DNA from 4 places in the Ruegeria sp. BG11 genome. Region 1 is predicted to be linked to each of the others. Evidence: riboswitches for the same ligand, from Rfam matches in the RefSeq annotation. Region 1 holds a riboswitch; each other region holds the start of a gene.

Region 1 (5,607 bases):
CGGTCGATAATCGCTTCGATCCGTTCTTGCTCAGCCCGGTGGGCAAAGCGGGAATATTCCAGATGCGGGTCACGTTTGCCCGGTTCTTTGAACGAGGCGATGCCCGCCGAAATGCGCCCGTCCACTTCGGGCAGCACCACATGCATGGCGAGATCGGCGGGGGAGAGGCCTCGTTCCGCCTCGGCCCAAGCCTTGCGGCGGGACGTGGCGAGGGCCATCTGAAATACCGGCACGCCCGCCGCATCCAAAGGGGATGTACCCGACGAGTCTTTGCCCGAGAAGGAGGTGGCGTTGATGATCGCCGAAGGCTTCAGAGCGACGATGTTGTCACGCAGCCATTCAGCGGCGGCAGGTGCTTTGAGCGAGGGCGCGAAGAGGCCCACCGCCTCGAACCCACGATCCCGCAAGCTGCGGATCACGGTGGCGACGGGGGCCGTGTCCGCCGAGGTCAGATAGGCGCGATAAAACGTGACGATGATACGTTTTGCGTCGCCCGGAAAAGCAGTCTCAACCGGAATCACGCCGCGATCAGGACACCACGCGCCAGATTCGGGCAGGGTTTTAGCCCCCATAACCGGGCCGGCATAGAGCCCCGCCGCCAATGCCATCTGCGCCAAGGCGGCCTGCGCTGCGACTTCACCGCCGGTGTCGCAGAGATGTACCAGACGCCGCAGGGTCGAGACGGGCAGGGTGGAATACTCATCCAGCCGCGTATCCTCACGCCCGTCGGCGGGCAGGACGGCCAGCGCGATCCCCTTGGCCTGCGCAAGTGACAGAACTTGCTGCAGTCCGTAGGCCCAGTAAGGCACGCCGCCAATCAGACGGATCAGAACGCCCTTGGCGCCCTCAAGCGTCTGTTCCACATAGGTGTCGACTGACAGAGGATGCTTCAACGCCGTCAGGTTCGCCAACCGCAGGGTCGGCATTCGCCCTTCCGGCCCGCCACCGCGATGCCAGCCTGCCGCGAAAGCGCCAAGGTCGCTGTCCGAGAAGGACAGCACCACCAAATCCGCCGGGCTCTGGCCCAGATCGGTTGGGGTTTCCGTTTCTGCTAACCCGTGGCTTTCGCGGAAGACGACGTGCATGGGCCTTACTCGGCGGCCTCGGTTACACTCGCGAGGATATCGCGGATTTCTGCTTCTTTGATGTCGTCATGCTCGGCGATCACCACCATGCGCGAGCGGCGGTCTTCACCGGGCTCCCACGGACGGTCATACTGGTGACGCACACGGGCCCCCACGGCCTGAACCAGCAGGCGCATAGGCTTGCCTTGAACGGCGGCATAGCCTTTGACGCGCAGGATGTTCAGCTCATTGGCCAGACGCTCGATCTTGGCAATCAAATCGGCAGGGTCGGACTGTTCAGGCAGATCAACGATGATGCTTTCGAAATCGTCGTGCTCGTGGTCGTGGTGACCGTCGTGATGCGACGGGCGGGCGTCCATGTCATCCTCGGCAGCCGCTTCAAGCCCAAGTACAACGCGGACGTCCACGGCGCCTTCGGCCACTTCGACGACGGGTAGCGGGCGAGGGGCCTCGGCGGCGATGATCTCTTTGGCTTTTGCCACGCCTTCGGGGCCGGCCAGATCAGGCTTGGTCAGCAGGATGATGTCGGCGCAGGAGATCTGATCCTCGAACACTTCGGATAGAGGCGTTTCATGGTCGATCGAATCGTCGGCCAGGCGCTGAGCGTCCACCGCTTCGACATTCGGCGCAAAGCGACCAGCGGCGACGGCCTCGGCATCGGCCAGCGCGATGACGCCATCAACGGTGATTTTTGACCGGATATCGGGCCAGTCGAACGCCTTCAACAGGGGCTTGGGCAGGGCGAGGCCAGAAGTTTCGATCAGGATGTGATCGGGGCGCGGCTCCAGCGCCATAAGGGCTTCGATGGTCGGGATGAAATCATCAGCCACGGTGCAGCAGATGCAGCCGTTCGCCAATTCCATGATGTTCTCCGCTGGGCAATCCGGGATGGCGCAGGATTTCAGGATGTCGCCATCGACGCCGACATCGCCGAACTCATTGACCACCACGGCCAGACGCTTGCCTTGCGGGTTCTGCATCAGGTGCTTCACCAGAGTCGTTTTGCCCGAGCCCAAGAAGCCAGTGATCACGGTGACGGGGAGTTTTTCCAAGTTGCTCATTTCAGGGCTCCAATCGGGGGAATGCGGGCTGCGCAGTTCTTGCGGAAATGTTCGGGGCGCTCGCGCCATTTGACCAAGCCGTCCTCGGTCGCAAGGTACTTGGTGGCACCGTCAACGATCGCGTCGACATGGTCGGTTTCGTTCAAATGTTCATAGACGAAGGTCCAGCGATCCGGGCCGCCGCGCAGCACGATGGAACAGCCCTCGTTGCAGTTCGACAAGCATTCCACGGCTCTCAGGGTAATCCCTTCCGGCAGCTCCGCCTGTTCAAGCGCCTTGTGCAACAGCGTGCCGGGACGTTGCGCGTCGTCTTCAACGGGCAGCCCGCGACGACAGGTGGTGCAAACCAGCAATTCGACCGGAGCGGTCTCGGTCATGTCTCTCATCCCCCCAACTCCTCATCGTGGGGGACGGGGTTTCATGCGGGTCCCTTGACCCGACACCGGAACACCCCGTCCGGTTTCATCTTCGGGCGCTGGCAGGTCTCCCGGCTTGCGGATGTCAGAGGCGTACTCTGTCGGATGTCCCGCCTTCCCGGCTTTGAGCCAGTGGCTTGGGCACCCTCTCCGGTCACGGTCGCGGGGGCGGCTGCGCTTGGCGGAAAACCCGTTGACGCATTCCCTTTTCATCTGTTCGCACAGACACCAACACGAGGCTCATGCGGCACGCACCCGCAGCTTGTCAAGCGCGATGCAGCTCAGACCGCTGCGGCACGTTGAAAAGCGACCTGCCAGCGTCGCTAGGCGGCATGAACAGGACGCTGATGCATGGTCGCATGGTCTCAAATCGCAAACGGAGGCGAAATCCATGAAAGTAGGTTTTATCGGGCTTGGGAATGTGGGCGGTAAGCTGTCAGGGTCATTGCTCCGCAATGGAATCGACCTGACGGTTCATGACCTAAGTTCCGATCTTGTTGAGGCTTTTGTCGCGCAGGGGGCCAAAGCGGCTGAAAGCCCGGCCCAGATGATGCGCGATTGCGACGCTGTGATCACCTGCCTGCCGTCGCCTGCGGCCTCGGACGCGGTGATGCAAGAGATGCTGCCCGAGGTTGGCCCCGGTAAAATCTGGATGGAGATGTCCACCACTGACGAGGCCGAGGTCAAGCGATTGGGGGCATTGGTTCTGGAGCGCGGAGGGGCTGCAGTCGATTGCCCTGTCTCGGGTGGCTGCCACCGTGCGGCGACGGGCAATATCTCGATCTTCGCCGGCTGCGACCGCAATACCTTCGAAAGCATTTTGCCGTTCCTGACCACCATGGGACGGCGCGTTCTGCACACCGGAGAGCTCGGCTCGGCCTCGGTTCTGAAAGTGTTGACCAACTATCTGGCAACGGCCAACCTGATCACCTGTGCTGAAGCGCTGGTCACCGCCAAGGCCGCCGGGATGGATTTGAACACCACCTATGAGGCCATCAAGATTTCGTCAGGGACCTCGTTCGTGCACGAAACCGAAAGCCAGGTGATCCTGAACGGCTCGCGCGATATTTCGTTTACAATGGATTTGGTGAAAAAGGATATCGGCCTGTTTCAGGATGTCGCCGACCGCGCCGGTGTTCCGCTGGAAATCAATCCGGTGATGATCAAGATATTTGAGGATGGCATCGCCCGGTTTGGCGAGCGTGAGCTGTCGCCAAACATCATCAAACGCCTTGAAGAAGCCACCGGCTTGGACATCCGCGCACCGGGTTTTCCTACGGAAATGCAGGACGATGAGCCGGAAGAACCAGGGTACGAAGTGGTGCCTCGGGGGCGTTCCTCCTGAAAACTGATTCCCGGAGACGGTATTTAGAGGAAGGGGATGTGGAGGCGAGTACCGGAATCGAACCGGTGTACACGGATTTGCAATCGACACTTTGCAGGTGTTTGCGGATTTCTTCTCGGTAGAGTTGTTCGATGTCTAGCATGTGGCTAAGTCCTTGTTACCTCTATGACAATTCATATAATTTCACAGAAAGTCATGAGTGTTGAATCAAACGTTTTGATACGTTGATGGCATGAAGCACACACCGATCCGCACCACATCGTGCATACAGAACCAGCGCAAATATGACGTTAAAACTGACCGTCTGACGCGGACTGTGATGGACCGTCGCAAGGCGTTGCATCACGCCGAACAGGCGCTTGCCGATCATCTGCTGAAAGAGAAAAACGCCCGACTGTATAGGGCGGGTTGACCCGCACGGGTCGAACGATCCAGCATACCGAGGCACCACAAGCCATCTCAGGGTGCCTCAAATGAAGTGACCCGGTGCGATCTGCACCGGGCCGCTAACATATCCCCCTGACCTCTCACAGCAGGGACCAAGCAACGATGGACCATGAAAGGACCACGCAATGGATGGCACAAAAGTAACACCCTTTAACACTGGCGATCAAGGTATTCTGGTACCCCAGATAGGGGGCACGCACATTCAGTGGTTACAGGCGGGGTTTTTAGACACCATCCCTGTGATCCCGGCTGGTGCCGCACTGCACGAGACGTCGAAGGTCGACCCGGATGCCCGAGGCAAATGCCCCGGCGACTACTTTGGAGGTGCTTGGGACGGGCTTGGATCGTGGCCCAGCTATGAGATGAACGGTGTAAAGGCCGCGCGGTTAGACGAACTCGGTGCGAACACAGGCTTAAAAATGGGGGGGCGGTGGACCGGCTTGGATGTCGACCTTACCGACCAAGATACCGCACAGGCCATGCTCAATCGTATCCATGAACTCGGTGGTGGTGAATACTTTGTTCGGTGGGGCCAAGTGCCGAAATTCATGGTCCTGTTCCAGATCGCACCCGGCGAAACGATCCGCAGGCGTCAGTACCCGATCCGACGTAATGGCGAGACCCAGCGTATTGAAATCATGGGTGTAACAGCCAAGGGGCGACCTTCTCAGGCCGTTGTAGCAGGTATTCACCCCAAGGGTGCCACATACCAATGGAACCGACCTCTACGTGCCGATTTGATCCATCAGGCGACGGCTGCCCAAATGGACTATCTGGTCAGTGAACTCATGACGATTGCCGAGGGGCACGGCTGGACCAAAGGTCGGGCTTCCAATGTGAACACCAGCAATGACGGCCTGTCGGGTCTGGGTAGCGAGCCGCACGACCCGCGCCTGATCGGGCCTGTGGTCGATCTGATCAGGAACGATGACTTGGAATATGACGACTGGATCGGAATCGCATACGCCATCAAGAACTCCTGCGGTGGTGGCGGCTGGGAAATGTTTGAGCGGTTCAGTGCGCAGGCACCAAAGAACGATCCGGCGTACACCAAGCGGATATGGGACGGTTTCGACGCGGACGGGTATTCCGGGTTCGGCAAACTGGTCTATTGGGCGCGTCAATCAAATGGCGGCGTGCTACCTGGTGATCTGGAATTGCGCGTTAAGCAGGGAATGGTACTCAAGCAGGCCATGCAGGCCGGGATGCCTGAGATTGCCCCACAGGTGCCCGTCCCGCTCGGTACGGTACCG
Region 2 (5,607 bases), on a different contig from region 1:
CGGTTTGATTCCATGAAATGGCTACACGACCGTTATATCCGGCTCTCATTTACCTGCTCGCACTTATCAACACCCCACCCAGTACTCAACCCGCTTTATCAGGGGAGATTTCGGCGGAAAAGAGACAGAATTTGAGCAATCACGTGAATGTTGCCGAATAGAATCAACTATCCGTGAGCAAACCTGTGCCACCCAAGCTTACTTAAGCGAGCAAGGAGACATTAAGTGTCTGATTTTAATACAAATATTTAAGAATCTGAAACCGCAGGCGGCCGTAGACGCTCTGCAGTTTCAGCCTGAGACTTCCCGTTCACACCTCAACTTCGACCTTGCCGATCGGGTTTGAACAGCACGCCAGAATGTAGCCTGCTGCTATGTCATCCTCGGAGATACCGCCATTGTGTACCATGTGAACTTCACCCGAGGTCTTTTTGACCTTGCAGGTTCCGCAAACGCCAAACGTACAGCCCGAGGCAATGTTCAACCCGACCGCACGTGCGGCGGCCAGAACCGTATCCGTCTCGGCAACTTTGGCGGTGACACCCGAGGTCGCAAACACGATCTCGGCGGCGCTGTCATCGTCGGGGATAACATCGTCCAGATCGGGCTGATCTGCTTCGGTCTCAACCGGGGCTCCAAAGCTCTCCTGATGATAGTTGTCCATATCAAAGCCAAGACCCGACAGAGCGTCCCGGACTGCTTGCATGAACGGCTCGGGACCGCAGCAATAGACCTCACGGTCCAGATAGTCTGGGGCCATGAGGCCCAGCATCAGCTGGTTAAATTGACCCTGGTAGCCGGTCCAGGGGCTGTAGCGGTCAGCTTCCTCCACAACAAACTTCAAATCCAAACCCGGCGTCCGGCTTGCCATCTGCTCCAACCGTTGGCGGAAGATGATCTCGGACGGACGTTTGGCGCAGTTGATGAAGACGACATCCAGATCGCGGCCTTCGTCCCACATGCAGGTCGTCATCGACATCATAGGAGTGATGCCCGACCCTGCCGAGATGAACAAATACTTGGTGGCGCCGCTTTCAGCATTGGTGAACAGACCCGCCGGGCCAATCGCCCGCATCCGCATACCCGGCTGCAGATTGTCCAGCATCCAGCGCGTGCCGACGCTGTCCGGCTGCGCCTTAGCCGTGATCGTAATGGATCGCGGACGAGATGGGGATGACGAGATCGTATAGGTCCGATGCACAACGCCTCCCGGCTGCCCCGGCGCCGGAATCTCGAGCGTCAGGAACTGACCCGGATGGTAGGCAAACAAAGCCCCGGACGGGGCGCGGAACGTAAAGCTGGCGGTGTTTGGCGTTTCGGGCACGACCGAGACGCATTCCAGCGTCTCGTCATCCTGCCAGATCGAGGCAACAGCGTTCAGATCTTTCATCTGCTTCACTCCGCCGCCATCGTGTCAGGTGTCAGGTGGCGCGCCAGAGTGCTGCAATACCAATCGGTGAATTGCAAAACACCGGACTCCTGTATCCCTGAATACGGTCCCGGCACATAGGCCGGGCTGTTGATGCCCATCTGGTTGTCTTCCACCACGCGGCGATCTTCGTCATTGGTGGCCATCCAGACCTCGGTCAGACGCTTGACGTCATAGTCGACCCCTTCGACCGCATCCTTGTTGACCAGCCATTTCGTGGTGACTTCGGTCTCGGTCGGGCTGATCGGAGTGATCCGAAATACAATCGAGTGATCGGCCAGGAAGTGGTTCCACGTGCTGGGATAGTGGAACTTCAGCAACGTCCCCGCATCGGCAAAAGGCGAACTGCCAAGAAAGCGGCGCACAGCTGATTTGCCGTCTAGAGTATAGCTTTCCGCCCCTTCCTTAAGCGGCATACGAGCCAGACGGTATTGCCCGTCATCATGCAGATAGAACTGCGACGGCATCCCTGCAGCCTCGCAACGGTCAAAGTGAGTTTGCATGAAAGCCGGGGTTTCACCCCCTTCGATACCGGTTACCGAGGGATCATCAGGGAAGGTCCGGCACAGCGAGGGGTGGTTGCCACCGCAGTGATAGCACTCGCGGTTGTTTTCCCAGACCAGCTTCCAGTTGCCGTTCTCGATGATCGTGCTTTCAAAGGCGACCTTGGCGTTGCCCAGATCATGCGGCTCCAGATAGGGGCGTGCTTTGTTGGCGAAGGTGTCGAAATCAGGCGCTTCATCTGCAAGACAGATATAGACCAGCCCGGCCAGTTCCCGGCAGTAAACGGTTTTTAGCCCGTGTTGCTTGGGGTCGAAATCAGGCCCCATATCACGTGCCCATAGCAATGAGCCGTCAAGCTCATAGGTCCACTGGTGGTAGGGGCAGACCAGTTTGGGCGAGTTGCCCTTGGCCGCTTTGCAAATGATCGACCCGCGATGTCGGCAGGTGTTGTGGAAAGCTCGGATCTGGTTGTCCGCGCCGCGCACGATGATCACGCGGTATGCGCCAACAGTGTAAGTCACATAGTCGCCTGTTTTCACCAGCTCACATGCCGGAATGGCAAATAGCCAGTCGCGGTAGTGGATGGCCTCAAGATCGGCCTGAAAGACATCTGGATCGGTATAGAACGCCTGTTCAAGGGCATAGGCCGGGTTTCGACGCGCCAACAGGCTTTGAACGTTGCTCACTTCTGGCTCTCCTGCCGCGCCCCGCGGCTTAGCTTGGGCAGATGACACCAGAGGCCAGTCCGGAGCCGTGCGAGGATCACGTCCGAAACTTGTGCCCCCACCGCCACCCGCGGTTTGACATATATGCAAGGCTGGTTTCCGGACTTGAAAGGGGCTTGCGCCCGGTTTTCGACACCTTCCCGGGATCCTCGTCCCAGTGGTCACCTGTCGAACCTGACCTTCCTTACCGTTGCGGGGGCAGCGCCGGAATTGCACCGGCTTCCCAATTCTCTGCCGCCTGAGAATCAAACAGCAGCACCTCACACGCGCAACCTACTCGGGTGCGCATTTCTGACTGAAAGGCTTGCGACATTTGCAGAAACAAAACAGACATGCCCAGCAGAAATGGAAACCTGAAACAGAGCTGCGGTTTGAGGAAAGAACAAAAAAACGGAATTCACGCGTGTTGTGATGTGTCCCAGAGATGCGCGTGCATGAAGGGCGCAATCGCGAGTGTCTTGCCCCCCAGCTTTTCAACCGATCCTGCAGTGAGCTCAAGCACCATCCATGCCTCTGGGATCGTCAGAAGGTTCGGATATGGCGTCTCTTTGTCGGTCGGAACAAACCCGAATAAGGGGTAGAATGCCGGCACGCCCAACACGAAGACAGCGTCTGTTCCAATGGACCTCAAGTGCTTGATGCTGGTCTCCATCATCTCTCTGCCAACACCGAGACCTTGATGTTCGGGCGAGACACCGCAGGGCGCCAGAAGATAGCATTTAACGTCCGGGTGATCCTGGAAGACAAACGGGGTGAACATGACATTGCCCGCGATCTGCCCGTCACGCCTCACACTGATAGAAATCGTTTCCGGATGCTCAAGGAGATCTTCGGCGAGTTGAGCGATTTCTTCACCTTCCGCTTCGCCAAAAGCCAGCCTATGCACATTCAAAATGGCATCGGTTTCTGAACGGTTCATGATCCATCCCTATCCTGAGCTAAACAGCCTGCGCCGCGTCATACGGCGCGAGATTACCCAAGCGACGCCCCAGAGGTCGCATTGGGCGAGCTTCGGCAAGACGAGCCGCTCAGGTCAATATGTTTCTTCGTACAATCGGCAGCGTGCGTCGGTGTCCAGATGTGCAGTTGTCGCGATCTCGGATTGTTTGTGGGCTTGGTACACCTCGGCAAAGCATTCGGGGAACCAGCCGGTCACAACCGGGTTGGAAACGAACCGGTCGAGCGCGTCTTCTAAGGTTTGAGGCAAGCGCACCAGCCCCCTTTGGTTCAGTTCTGCGACGTCCAACAGCGAAAGATCTTCCTCGGTTGGAATGGGCGCGGGTAGCCCCTCTTCGATCCCTTGTGTCCCAGCCATGACAACTGCCGCAAGCGCCAGATGAGGCGAAGCTGCGGCATCCGCCGCACGGTATTCGATGTTGAACTGCCCCGCGATCGAGGCCGGGTCTTTTGCGGTTACCGGACAAATCCGCAAGGAAGCCTCGCGGTCGCGGAAACCCAGATTGTTGAAAGCCGCAGACCAACGATGGGGTGTCAGGCGTTCATACGAGATCACCGAAGGCGCAGTCAGGGCCAAGATCGCATCCAGATATTTCAGAACTCCGGCAGCGAAGGCACTCGTCAGGTCCGACATGCCGCAGGGGCCGTCTTCGGCGTATGTCAGCGGCGCGCCCTGATCATCCACAAAGCTCATATGGATGTGGACCCCATTCCCAACGCTCGCGACATCGCGAATAGGGGTATAGGTGGCCCGCTCGCCATAGGCCTGTGCGGTCGCATAGGTCAGTTCGCGTACCATGATGGCCGCGTCCGCCGCGCGAACACCCTGCTCAGGGCCGATGACGACCTCATATTGGTTTGGCCCATATTCCTTCATGATCGAATCCGGCTTCAAACCGACCTGAGAAATCGCGTTGATCAAGGTCTCGCACAGATCACGCTGCAGGCCAAAACCCCGGTGACCATAGGCTTCGTTGGCTTGGCTTGGCGGATCTTTCAGCTGGAACTCATGCTCGAACGCAGCCAGCAAATTTGCGCCTGAGACCTTGTGCAGCCGCTCCAGCGCCGCCCTCAACAAACTGCGCGTGCAGAAGTCCCAAGGGTCTCCGTCCAGAGTGACGATATCGCCCATAAGAAAGTGCAGGCCGGAGTCTTCGCCGAGCTCGACCTTTGCCTCGGCCGTTGCGTCCGGGATCAGAAGAAGATCGCCCAGCGCGCCAAACGGGCTTTCAGCAATTCCGTCAAAACAGTTGATCTGAACGTTGGTGGGTGTCCACCCGACCCCGCGCTGCAACCGCTTGTTCAGTTGATCCGCCGGAAAGGCCTTGCCCCGCAATTTCCCGGCAAGGTCTGAGGTGGCGACAAACATCAAGGGGGTTTTGGGCATCATGGGTTAGGGTCCTGATTGTGGGATCGCATGGCATCCCAGGCTTCGATGCGGGATTTCGTTTGGTCCCAGTTGTCTTCGGCAATACGCGTCACCAGCGCTTCGGTGACGGCAAGGGCCGCTGTGTACGTATCCCAGAGCGTGCCGCTTTCGATCGGAACTGGCAAGATTTCTGCCGCATGGCGGGATATGGGAGACAGCCATTTGTCTGTCATGAGGACAACGCGAACCCCTCGATCCTGCGCGGCAGTCGCGGCCAATCGCGCCAGCGCGGGTTGGTAGCGGCGAAAATCGACGAGAAACAGGATATCGGCAGGCTTCATCCGCAGCAGGTATTCCGGCCAGACCTCATTGTTGGCCGGAAGATGATACACGCCGCTGCGGGTTTGGCGCAGGTGAAAAGACAGGTGCTGCGCGATGGTATCACTGATCCGACCGCCCAAAATATAGACATCGCTTTTTGGCTGGCTCAGTACCGAGCAAATGCGCTGAAACTGCGCCTCGGTGATACCTTCTGCCGACAGCGCCATCTGGGACGAGGCCCGCGCGATGAAATCACGTAAGAACCCTCCATCAACGCTGCGGCCTTCGCCGTGCAGATCGGT
Region 3 (5,607 bases), on a different contig from region 1:
CGATGTCGCTGTTGGAGGTCACGGCCTATCCTGTCTGACGCCGGAGGGAGACTCCGGCGGGAGTATTATTGAAAAGATGGAGATCAGAACGGCAGCTTGATGTCTGCGGGCAGGCCCATGCTTTCGGTCAGTTTGGCCATTTCGGCCTGCGAGCGCTCGGCGGCTTTGGTCTGAGCGTCCTTGATGGCCGCAAGGATCAGATCCTCGACCACTTCCTTGTCGTCGCCATTGAAGATCGACGGGTCGATATCCAAGCCCTTCAGTTCCCCTTTGGCGGTTGCCGTCGCCTTGACTAGCCCTGCGCCGGATTCGCCTACAACCATCAGGTTGTTCAGCTCTTCCTGCATCTCGGTCATCTTGGTCTGAAGATCCTGCGCGGATTTCATCATTTTGGCCATATCGCCCAGGCCGCCTAGTCCTTTGAGCATGTTGCTTCTCCTGTAAGTTCGGTTTGTGCCTAGATACGGGGGTCACCGTAGTGACACAAGAGCAGAGCGCGCTCCCGCCCGCCGTCAAGGTCTTTGGCAAGACCTTTCCTCCCGTTGGGCCCGGCAGCGCTCGGGCAAAGCCCGAGCGCTGCCGGGCCCAAGGTCGCTCTGGGTGATCGGCTTTAGCCGATTGCCCGTGGCGGGCGCGGGAGGGTTTTGCTTTGTATAGAGGTCAGTCTTCTTCGAAAGGATCCCATTCATCTTCGACCTCGGGCAGAGCTTCGGTCTCGACTTGGGCGGCGCGTTGTTCCGGTGTCTCGATGCGGGTGATTTTGGCCTTGGGGAAACTTGCCAGAACAGCCTGAACAAGCGGATGCGCCGTGGCCTCTTCTTTCAGCGCCAGTTCGGCTTTGTCGCGGATTTCGGCGATCGTCGGAGCGTCACCATCCGACACGATGGATACCGCCCATCTGTTGCCAGTCCAACGTTGCAGGGCCGAGCCCAGCCGTGGTGCAAGATCGGTCGGGGCTTGCGAAGATGGGGTGAATTCGATCCGTCCCGGCTGGTAAGAGACCAGCCGCACGCCGTTTTCGACCTCGACCAAAAGTTTGACGTCTCGGTTGTTCCGGATCAGCTCGACCACATGTTCGAAACTCGGGTATCGCGCCAATGCGGTTTGCGTGTCTTGCGCCAAAGCGGCGACGGGTGCTCCGCCGGACCCGCGTGGCGCAGGGGTGTAGCTTGTAGCGGCGCGGGCTTCGACCGGGGCCGCGCCGTTGCTTTGAATGGGCGTCCCACCACCAGGTCCGCCGTTGGGGGGCGGAGGCGTATCCTGCAGCCGTTTGATCAGTTCTTCCGGGCTAGGCAGGTCGGCCACGTGAGTCATTCGGATCACCGCCATTTCGGCGGCCATCATAGAGTTGGGGGCGGCTGAAACTTCCTCAAGCGCTTTCAACAGCATCTGCCACATCCGAGTCAGCACCCGCATGGGGAGGGCCTCAGCCATCTGCTGGCCCCGGGCGCGCTCATCCGGGGAAACAGTTGGGTCTTCGGCTGCGTCCGGGGTGATCTTCACGACCGAAACCCAATGAGTGATTTCGGCCAGATCACGCAGCACGGCTAGTGGATCAGCTCCTGCGGCATATTGGCCACCAAGCTCGGTCAGCGCCCCTGCCGCATCGCCCCGCAGGATCATGTCCATGAGGTCCAGAACCCGGCCACGATCCGCCAGGCCCAGCATCGCGCGCACTTGATCTGCCGTCGTCTCTCCGGCCCCGTGTGAGATCGCCTGATCCAGTAATGAGGTGGCGTCGCGGGCAGATCCCTCGGCAGCACGGGTGATCAGCGCCAAGGCGTCTTCGGCAATCTCAGCACTCTCCGCAGAAGCGATCTTGCGCAGCAGGCCGATCATATCCTCGGGTTCGATCCGGCGCAGGTCGAAGCGTTGGCAGCGCGACAGAACCGTGACGGGAACCTTGCGAATCTCAGTTGTGGCGAAGATGAACTTCACATGCGCCGGCGGTTCCTCAAGCGTCTTGAGCAGCGCGTTGAAGGCGCTGGTCGACAGCATATGGACCTCATCGATGATGTAGATCTTGTAACGGGCCGAGGCTGCGCGGTAGCGAACACTGTCGATGATCTCGCGAATATCATTCACGCCGGTGCGACTGGCGGCGTCCATCTCAATCACGTCGACATGGCGACCTTCCATGATGGCGACGCAGTGTTCACATTGGCCGCAAGGCTCGGTCGTGGGTCCGCCATTTCCGTCCGGTCCGATACAGTTCATGCCTTTCGCAATGATCCGTGCGGTCGTGGTTTTGCCGGTTCCGCGAATGCCTGTCATGACAAAGGCTTGCGCGATGCGATCCGCTTCAAATGCGTTTTTGAGCGTGCGGACCATCGCATCCTGACCCACCAGATCGGCAAAGGTTTCCGGGCGATATTTGCGGGCGAGAACCTGATAGGCGGGGCTGTCTGAGTCGGTCATGTCTGCTCTGGCGGATTCGGAACGTCACTGCAGCGTAGAGGCCCGCGCCGCCCGCGTCCACATGAGTTGAAGAACGATTTTGTTTTGGAAACTGGCGCGTCAGGGGTACACTCTTCAGATTGTGAATCAAGCCTAAAGTCAGGATCAACGCTTCCGGGGGGATGCTGTCATGACGAATTTGGTCATTCATGCTTTGCAAGTGGGCGGGGGCACACTTGCCCTAACGTCGATGCCGGGAAAGGGCGGCGACTATGCAGGCGACCTTGAAACGATTGGAGATTGGAGGCCGGGCCTCGTGCTGTCGATGACAACCGAGGCCGAGCTGGTCCAGTTTGGAGCCCGCGATTTTGGCCGCGACGTTCAGGGGCGCGCCAGCCGCTGGGTGCATCTGCCGATTCAGGATTTCGGCGTGCCACCGTCAGAGGTTGATGCGCAATGGCCCGATGTTAGTGCCGCGGCGCGGCAGGCTTTGTCTGGCGGAGGGCGCGTGCTTGTCCATTGTCAGGGCGGATGTGGTCGCTCTGGCATGGTGGTGCTGAGGTTGATGATCGAATGCGGCGAGGCTCCAACCCAAGCGCTGGATCGGTTGCGCAAGCTACGCCCCTGCGCGGTCGAAACCGATGCACAGAAGCACTGGGCCACCTTGCCCGCCCGAGCTTTGGCAGACTCCTAAGCCGACAGTTGCAGTTCCGCCGGGGTCGTTTTGCGCGGCGCAATCACTGATGCCTCGAGCATGGCGCAGGGCAGGGATGTCATCGCTGCGCTAGGCAGGCTGCTCGTGTCGGTACCGAACATCAAATCGGCATAGCGATCGAGGGTCTCGCTGTCGGCCTTAGGATCCGCTCCGCAATAGACCCGCACCCGAGATTGGCTGGCCCGAAACCGGGCGTGGCAGCCGTCCGAGCAATGGGTCAGGTCACTGCTGCCTTCGATTTCAAAGTCCGATGTGGTCGCCGGACCAGCTTGGTCCAGTGCGTCAACCATTGAACGCGCCAGCCGCGCCAGCGCCGGGCAAGTCTTGCCGGTATGTTGGCAGATAGTTGCCGAGAACCTATGTGTCTTCGTCTTCCAGATCATCCTGCGCCCTCCGCGCGGTGGACAGGGGCTGGGATCAGGTGGGGCAGATAGGGTCTGTCACGGCCTGCCCGGACACCCCGCCCGAGTTTGGGTTATGTTGACGATGGCAGGTCTCCTGACTTGCGGGTCATCGCTTTGCCGACCTTCCCGGCCTTTCGGCCAGTGGCTCTTCGACATCGCTCACCGCTTACAGTTGCGGGGGCAGTCGCGGATTTGGTTCGTCCCGAGTAAGTCGGGGAAAACCGCACCGTGTTCCCTTTTCATCCCGACCTCTTGTGAAAGCCGGGAACCATCACACCATCGCTAGCGTTCAAAACCATTCTGAGTCAAGTTGAACTTTCTGCGCTGCGGAAAGACGATCCGCAAAGTGGACGCGTGGTCAAGCGGGATCGCAGTTGACTTGCATGGGCTGTCTGGGGTCAAGTTGCAATGTGAACTCATCAGTTCAGTTTTCCACCGAGGATGCCCATGTTGGATGCAAACCAAACAGTGCTGATCGAAGATGTTCAGATCCCGGTGGGGGATGGTGCCCTGTCCGGGTGGATCTACCGGCCCGTGGCGCAGCCCGAAACCGTAGTGGTGGTCAACAGCGCGACAGGGGTTCCGCGAGACTACTACAAGCATTTCGCACAATGGTTGGCCTCGGATCGTGATATCGCCTGTCTGATCTACGACTACCGGGAATTCGGGCATTCGAAATCGGGCCCACAGCGTCGGTCGAAGATTTCGATGGCCGATTGGGCGTTGCAGGACATGCCCGCCGCGCGGGCCGAGATGCGCCGACGGTTCCCGCTGTCGCAGCAATGGTCAGTTGGTCATTCGCTTGGAGGGATGCTGGGGCCAGTGCAGCCGGATATCGACAAGATTGATCGCATGATCTGCGTCTGTTCTGGCCTTGTGAAGTTGGGCGATCATCCTTGGCCGTACCGCGCTCTGGCCGGGTTGTTCTGGTATGGGCATGTGCCTCTGGTCGTGAGCGGCCTGGGGTATTTGCCGGGCAAGGCACTTGGGTTTGGAACAGACCTACCGCCTAAGGTCTATTGGCAATGGCGCAAATGGTGCACCGCGCCGCAAAGCTATCTGCCCGAGATCGGAGACACACTGCCGCAAGCTACGTGGCAGGATGCTGACGTTCCCGTCGACCTTTTTGCCTTCACAGATGATGAGATGGTCCCAGAAGCTGCCGTTTGGCGGTTGGCCGAGCTTTATGGTCCAAAAGCACGCCGTCACCTGTTGTCACCGGAAGAGTTTGGTGTTCGGGAGATCGGCCATATCGGTGTGTTTGCCCGCCGAAATGCGGTGCTCTGGCCACGATTGATCGCTTGATGGGGGGCGCCGGCGGACCGACGCCCCTTTTTCAGCCCGTGTTTCAATCGCCGCGCCGCGCGGATTTTCCGTGCATCGCAGATCGGACCATCTTGCCGAAAGCCTTGTCGCGTGCCCGCGCCTCGGCCACGGTCTCAGAGTTGCGCTGATCCTCGCGCCTCAGCTTGCGCCAGCGTTCCAACCGATCTGCATCCAGTGTGCCTGCTTCAATCGCCGCCTGCACAGCGCAACCGGGCTCGGCCTCATGCTGGCAATCCGAGAACCGGCAGGTTTGGGCCAGCTCCAGAATGTCCGAGAACACTTCGTCCACCCCGTCCTGCGCGTCGAGCAGGCGCAGGGCGCGCATGCCGGGGGTGTCGACCAGCCAACCGCCATTTTGCATCGGATGTAAGGCGCGAGACGTCGTGGTGTGGCGGCCGCGGGCGTCATCCTCGCGGATTGTGGCTGTTGCCTGATCCTGCCCGGTCATTCCGTTGGCGAGCGTTGTTTTGCCAACCCCGGATGACCCGACCAAAGCCGCTGTCTGACTCGCCGGACACCATGCCAGAACCTGCTGCAGGTCTAACGCTTCATGCGCGTTGACCGTCAGGACTGTCAAAAACGGTGCCAGCGCTTCGGCCTGCTTGGCGTAGGCTGCGGGGTCCGAGCAGCTATCTGCTTTGGTCAGGACCACGACAGGATAGCAGCCCGCCTGATGCGCCAGTGCCAGATACCGTTCGAGCCGGGGCACATTGAAATCCGCATTGCACGAGCTGACGATGAACAGCACGTCAACATTGGCTGCGA
Region 4 (5,607 bases), on a different contig from region 1:
TGTCCGAGGAGGCCCTGGCCAATGCGACAGGGGCCACCAACACTTACGTAATCAATGACTTCACCGCGGCAGCGTGGTCCGTGGCCGAAGTGACAGAGGCTGATGTATCCGTCCTGCAAGGCTCTGCCACTCCGCCGATGGGCACGCGATTGGTCGTCGGGCCTGGAACCGGTTTGGGCGTCGGTACGCTGCTCTATTCTGAGGGGCATTTCCACACCGTTTCAGGCGAAGGCGGCCATGTGGGCCTGTCCCCGCGCACGCGGGATGAGGTCGATATCTTCGACGCCGCCCGCCATCTGGCACCCGAATGCTTTTTCGACGACAGCCTAGTGCTTGAGGCCGAAATGTTCCTCAGCGGAACCGGCTTGCCAATCCTGTATCGGGCCGCAGGCATGGCGGCTGGGCAAGCTCAGCCTCCAGTTCGCACTGCCCGAGATATCCTGCAGGACGCACGCAACGGCAAGGACCCGGTCGCCGTTCGCACCGCAGATTTGTTCATCAGCCATCTGGGTGCGTTGATGGGTGATATGGCCGTCACCGTGATGCCTTCCGGTGGCGTCTTCCTTGTGGGTGGCGTCGCCGAGAAAAACCGCTGGATGTTTGGCGAAACCTTCCGTAACGCGTTCAATGCAGGCGGGCGTTTCAGCGAGTTGCGGCAGTCGATGAACCTTTATATCTCGGAACAGACCGAATTTGGCATTGTTGGCGCTAACAACTTCTGTAAAAATGCGCTTCAGCGATAACTGAGCGTATTTTGGAAGAGGAAATGGGATGATCCTGTGTTGCGGAGAAGCCCTGATCGACATGATTGCCGAACCGACCCTGTCCGGGCGGGACGGTTTTGTTCCCCATTCCGGTGGCGCTATATTCAATACCTCTATCGCTTTGGGCAGGTTGGGCGCGCCCGTTGGGCTGCTGACTGGCCTGTCCTCGGACATGTTCGGGCATCAATTGGCCGATGACCTGCGGGCCAGCCATGTAGACACGACACATGTGATTGCCTCGGACAGGCCGACCACGCTGGCGTTTGTTCAACTGAAGGACGGCCACGCGACTTACACGTTTGTCGATGAAAACACTGCGGGTCGGATGCTACGTGCAGAGGATATGCCGCGCCAACTTCCCGCGGTTTCAGCGCTGTATTTTGGTGGCATCAGCCTTGCCTGTGAGCCTTGCGCGGATGCCTATGCCGCGATGCTTGCGCAACATGGCGCGAACTGTGCTGTGATGTTGGACCCCAATATCCGACCCGGTTTCATACAGGATCAGACCCGCTACCGCACGCGGTTGAACCAGATGATCGAACAAGCCGATATCGTCAAAGTCTCGGATGAGGATCTGGACTGGATCATCCCCGGCCCGGAAAACCACGATCAGAAAGTCCCTTTGCTGCTTCAAGCAGGCCCCTCCGCGGTCATCGTCACCCGTGGGAGTGAGGGCGCCTCGGGTTATCTGGCCAACGGCACGGTGGTCTCAGTCCCTGTCAAACCGGTGCAAGTTGTGGATACGGTTGGCGCGGGGGACACGTTTAACGCCGGGGTTCTGGCCTCGCTGGAACGCGCTGGCCAACTTGCAAAGCCCGGCTTGAAAGCACTGTCCCCGGATGCGCTACGCGACGCTTTGACCTTGGGTGCAGAGGTGGCTGCCGTAACCGTCTCGCGCGCCGGAGCAAATCCGCCCTGGTCGCATGAATTATAGCCCTACGAAGAGTCCGATATGAAACGATCCGAAATCAACCGTATCAAGACCGAAGCCCAGGCATTCATCAGTTCATTTGGTGCCGTCCTGCCGCCTTTCGCAGATTGGACACCTGAGCAAATGCGCAGCGCCGATGCCGACAGCATCCGCGCCCATGGCCTAGGTTGGGATATCACCGACTACGGTCAAGGCAAGTTTGATGAACTTGGGTTGTTCCTGTTCACCCTGCGCAACGGCAACGTGAACGATCTGAGCCGGGGGCGCGGTATGCTCTATGCCGAAAAGCTGCTGATCTCTCGCGACAAACAGCTGTCGCCGATGCACCGCCATATCGTCAAAGCCGAGGACATCATCAACCGAGGGGGCGGCGATCTGGTTATGGAAATCTATGCCTCGGACCCCGATGGCGGTATCGACCGCGATACCCCGGTCACCGTTCCCAGCGATGCCTGCCCTGTCACCATACAGCCCGGAGAGCATCTGCGCCTGAAGCCAGGTCAGAGCGTGACCTTGATGCCCGGCATCTGGCATGCCTTCTGGGCGGAACGTGGGGATTGCTTGATTGGCGAAGTCTCAACCGTGAATGACGACCGGACGGACAACGTATTCGAAGACCCGATCCCCCGCTTTGCAACAATCGAAGAAGACACGGCCCCGGATTTCCTTTTGGTTGCCGACTACTGACTTCATTTAGAGTTTCGCGCTTGCCTTTTCTGACTGTTTTTGTCAGCTAACGTCTGACCCAGTCAGATTCCGTTGGAATCATCGCCCGGTCCCATTTTTCGACCGAAAGATAACCCTCATGCGAAAATCCCTCGCCGACCTGTTTGCCATGGACGCCGTTGCCAGCCGCCATGGCTGCGCTTTGAAACCGAAGATGAGACAGGCGACCGAGGCCGATCACAGCTTTCCCGTCCGCGCTGCATCGCCGCGTCCTGAAACGCCGGTTGACCCAAACAATCTTCCGCAAAACGTCCACCCTTTGGTCGCACAAGCCCCCAAACCCAATAGGGAACGCGCATGAAACCCTCAGCATTTGACCACACATTGCCCCGCGTCGAATTTGACGGTTTCGAACGCGGTTTGCTGCCTGTCATGCGGCACTTCGTCCTAAGCTTAACACAGCCGAAAACGCAGGCGTGGCAACATGCCTTTTCGGTCGCAACCGAACGCTGGGGGCGCGACCAGGGGCTGGTTCTGGCGCATCTGGTTTTCAAGATCGTCAAGGCCACGCTACACACCCGCCCTATAGGTCTGGCCTGCAACGACCCGCTTTGTTTTGAGACGCGGCACGAGCTGACATGTGACGAATGCGCCCTGTTGCGAATGCTGCATCACATGCGCCGCGACGAAACTCCGGCGGCGCGCGATGCTTTGAACGAATTGACCGGAGGCTACCCGGACGCCCATCTGATACAGGCCGGTTTGACCCTGGCCAGCCAGTTCCCGACAAATGGCGTCGGACCGGGCCAAAGCGCGCGCAGGCCGACCCTACGCGTGGTCCGATAGCGCGATTCCGGCGCTTGACAATAGGAGCGTGAGCAGACTAGCTGCTCTGGATGGTTCCCAACGGCCTGTGCCTGAGGGATGAAAATGGGAATACGGTGCGGCCCGAGGGCCAATGCCGTGACTGCCCCCGCAACTGTAAGCGGAGAGCGACGCCACAGAACCACTGGCCCCTAAGGTCGGGAAGGTTGGCCAAGCAACGACCCGCAAGTCAGGAGACCTGCCATCACAGTTTAACCAACCCGGGGCGGGGTGTCCCGGAAGGAGGCTCGATGGCACATCTGCGTGCTGATGCAACTCATGGCTTTTGCCTTCACTTGACTTTTGTTCAAGTTGGCGCCCCGTGCCATGGCTGATCATTTTGTCCTGATATGCGGCACCTGCAATGGGCCGATCCCCGCACATAAGGCGAAGGAAACGCTGGATAGCCAGCTGCCCGAGGGGTTCTCGACACGCCTGATCGACTGTATGGCCGGGTGCGATCGCCCGATGACGGTCGGGATGCAGGCCAAGGGCAAGGCGCAATATCTGTTTGGCGACATTCAAACCCCCGCCGATCTGAACGCTTTGGTCGAGTTTGCCCATCAATTCCGGGAAAGCGAGGATGGTTGGACCAGCGCCTCGACCCGTCCTTTAGCGCTCTACACCAAAACCCTGTCGCGCATGCCCTGTCTTCCACCGGAGGACACGGTATGAGCTTTCTGATTGCAGAAAATCTGGAATACTACGCCCTGAACGGAGATGTTCTGCTGCGGGACACCTCGTTCACGCTTGAGGAAGGCGCGATATTGGCCGTTGCTGGCCCGAACGGGGCGGGCAAGACGACGCTGCTCAACCTCTTGTGCGGTGTCGCAAAACTGGCGCTGGGCGATGTACGTATTCAGGGTCAAAGCCTGCGGAAACTGTCGTCGCTGGAGCGGGCCCGACGGATTGCCGTTGTCGGCCAGCAGGAAATACCCGACGGGCGGCTGCAACTGCGCGATTATGTGGCCCTTGGACAAATCCCGATCAGGGACGACAAATCCGCCGAAGCTCTTAAAACGGACCTGCAGCGCGTATTAGACACCACCGAACTGTCCCATCTGGCTGGTAAACAGATGGCAAAACTGTCCGGCGGAGAGCGTCAGCGCGCCCATATCGCACGGGCTTTGGCGCAGAACCCCTCGCTGCTGTTTTTGGACGAACCGACCAACCACCTGGATCCGGATGCCAAAGGGCACATGCTGTCTCTGGTGGCCGAGTTGGGTGTGACGGTTGTGATGATCGTCCACGATCTGGTCATGATTCCCGAATTCGCCAGCCACGTCGCCCTGATGAAGAACGCGCAACTGACGGCCTTCGGCCCGGTCGCCGAGGTTCTGACACCAGACCGCGTGCGCGAGACTTTTGGTGTTGACTATCTGTGTTTCCAGCACGAAGGACGCGTGATCCCAGCGCTGGACATCCGAAAACGAAAGCTTTCATCTTAACAGGAGAGATTGATGAAACTGAAACTCTTGTCCGCTGCGGTCCTAAGCGCACTGGCGGGCGGCGCTGCCGCGCAAGAGATCACCGTCGACAATTGCGGTGAACCTCTGGTGTTCGACACCAAGCCCGAGCGGATCGTGGTTCATGACATGAACATGACCGACATGGCGTTTGCGCTGGGTCTTCAGGATAGCATCGTTGGTCTGACCGGCATCACCGGCTGGTATAAAACTAGCCCCGATTTCGACGCGCAGCGCGGCGACATTCCCGAGCTCGCCCCGAAATACCCGACGGTCGAGAACCTCGTCGCGGTTGAACCCGACATGTTCTTCGCCGGTTGGTACTACGGCATGAAACCCGGCGGTGACGTCACCCCCGACACACTGGAGCCCTTTGGCATCAAGACCTTGGTTCTGACCGAAAGCTGCATCCACCTGAACAAAGACCGCCCCGAAGCCAGCATGGATCTGCTGTTTGACGACGTTCTGCGTCTGGGCACCGTCATGCAGGTCGAAGACAAAGCGACCGCGCTGGTCTCGGGCTGGAAAGACCAACTGGCCGCAATCGAGGCCAAAACCGCCGATCTGGAAAAACCCCGTGTCTTCCTGCTGGATGGTCCGGCCGATGCGCCCTTTACCGCAGGCAAATACGCCATTCCCGACGCGATGATCGCAGCAGCGGGCGGCGTCAACGTCACCCATGACATGGACACAAGCTGGGGCCGCACCTCGTGGGAGGCTGTCGCCGCCTCGAACCCCGAATTCCTTGTCCTGCTGGACTACCAAACCGGCAACGGCGCGGCGGATACGTTCAAGTTCCTTCAGGAACATCCGGTGATGTCGCAAACCGATGCGGTCAAAAACGAGCGCTGGATCGGCCTGCGCTATGAAGAGCTGACACCGGGTCCGGCAAACATCGAAGCGATCGAGAAGATGG

The links. Region 1 has a riboswitch for cobalamin ahead of ACR0JF_RS03755 (DUF1636 domain-containing protein). Riboswitches for the same ligand answer to the same signal wherever they lie in the genome.
Region 2: linked by a shared signal. The riboswitch ahead of ACR0JF_RS17090 (aromatic ring-hydroxylating oxygenase subunit alpha) and the one ahead of ACR0JF_RS03755 (DUF1636 domain-containing protein) in region 1 are both predicted to bind cobalamin.
Region 3: linked by a shared signal. The riboswitch ahead of ACR0JF_RS14730 (hypothetical protein) and the one ahead of ACR0JF_RS03755 (DUF1636 domain-containing protein) in region 1 are both predicted to bind cobalamin.
Region 4: linked by a shared signal. The riboswitch ahead of ACR0JF_RS06310 (DUF1636 family protein) and the one ahead of ACR0JF_RS03755 (DUF1636 domain-containing protein) in region 1 are both predicted to bind cobalamin.

Annotation. Positions count from the first base shown of each region.
Region 1 is NZ_JBQFTH010000001.1:742,250-747,856, reverse strand. It holds gene cobN (cobaltochelatase subunit CobN) at 1-1,085, opposite strand, end outside; gene cobW (cobalamin biosynthesis protein CobW) at 1,091-2,146, opposite strand; gene ACR0JF_RS03755 (DUF1636 domain-containing protein) at 2,143-2,523, opposite strand; cobalamin riboswitch at 2,607-2,810, opposite strand; gene ACR0JF_RS03750 (NAD(P)-dependent oxidoreductase) at 2,837-3,907, shown strand; gene ACR0JF_RS03745 (hypothetical protein) at 4,140-4,319, shown strand; gene ACR0JF_RS03740 (VapE domain-containing protein) at 4,480-5,607, shown strand, end outside.
Region 2 is NZ_JBQFTH010000010.1:181,823-187,429, forward strand. It holds gene ACR0JF_RS17080 (hypothetical protein) at 1-49, opposite strand, end outside; gene ACR0JF_RS17085 (hybrid-cluster NAD(P)-dependent oxidoreductase) at 311-1,390, opposite strand; gene ACR0JF_RS17090 (aromatic ring-hydroxylating oxygenase subunit alpha) at 1,396-2,619, opposite strand; cobalamin riboswitch at 2,732-2,936, opposite strand; gene ACR0JF_RS17095 (GNAT family N-acetyltransferase) at 3,056-3,577, opposite strand; gene ACR0JF_RS17100 (glutamine synthetase family protein) at 3,692-5,002, opposite strand; gene ACR0JF_RS17105 (MurR/RpiR family transcriptional regulator) at 5,002-5,607, opposite strand, start outside.
Region 3 is NZ_JBQFTH010000008.1:198,573-204,179, forward strand. It holds gene recR (recombination mediator RecR) at 1-22, opposite strand, end outside; gene ACR0JF_RS14715 (YbaB/EbfC family nucleoid-associated protein) at 84-428, opposite strand; gene ACR0JF_RS14720 (DNA polymerase III subunit gamma/tau) at 661-2,418, opposite strand; gene ACR0JF_RS14725 (phosphatase domain-containing protein) at 2,588-3,091, shown strand; gene ACR0JF_RS14730 (hypothetical protein) at 3,088-3,495, opposite strand; cobalamin riboswitch at 3,583-3,804, opposite strand; gene ACR0JF_RS14735 (alpha/beta fold hydrolase) at 3,964-4,821, shown strand; gene rsgA (ribosome small subunit-dependent GTPase A) at 4,865-5,607, opposite strand, start outside.
Region 4 is NZ_JBQFTH010000003.1:40,567-46,173, forward strand. It holds gene ACR0JF_RS06285 (glucokinase) at 1-743, shown strand, start outside; gene ACR0JF_RS06290 (carbohydrate kinase family protein) at 772-1,698, shown strand; gene ACR0JF_RS06295 (D-lyxose/D-mannose family sugar isomerase) at 1,717-2,382, shown strand; gene ACR0JF_RS06300 (hypothetical protein) at 2,501-2,722, shown strand; gene ACR0JF_RS06305 (hypothetical protein) at 2,719-3,207, shown strand; cobalamin riboswitch at 3,242-3,446, shown strand; gene ACR0JF_RS06310 (DUF1636 family protein) at 3,553-3,900, shown strand; gene ACR0JF_RS06315 (ABC transporter ATP-binding protein) at 3,897-4,673, shown strand; gene ACR0JF_RS06320 (ABC transporter substrate-binding protein) at 4,686-5,607, shown strand, end outside.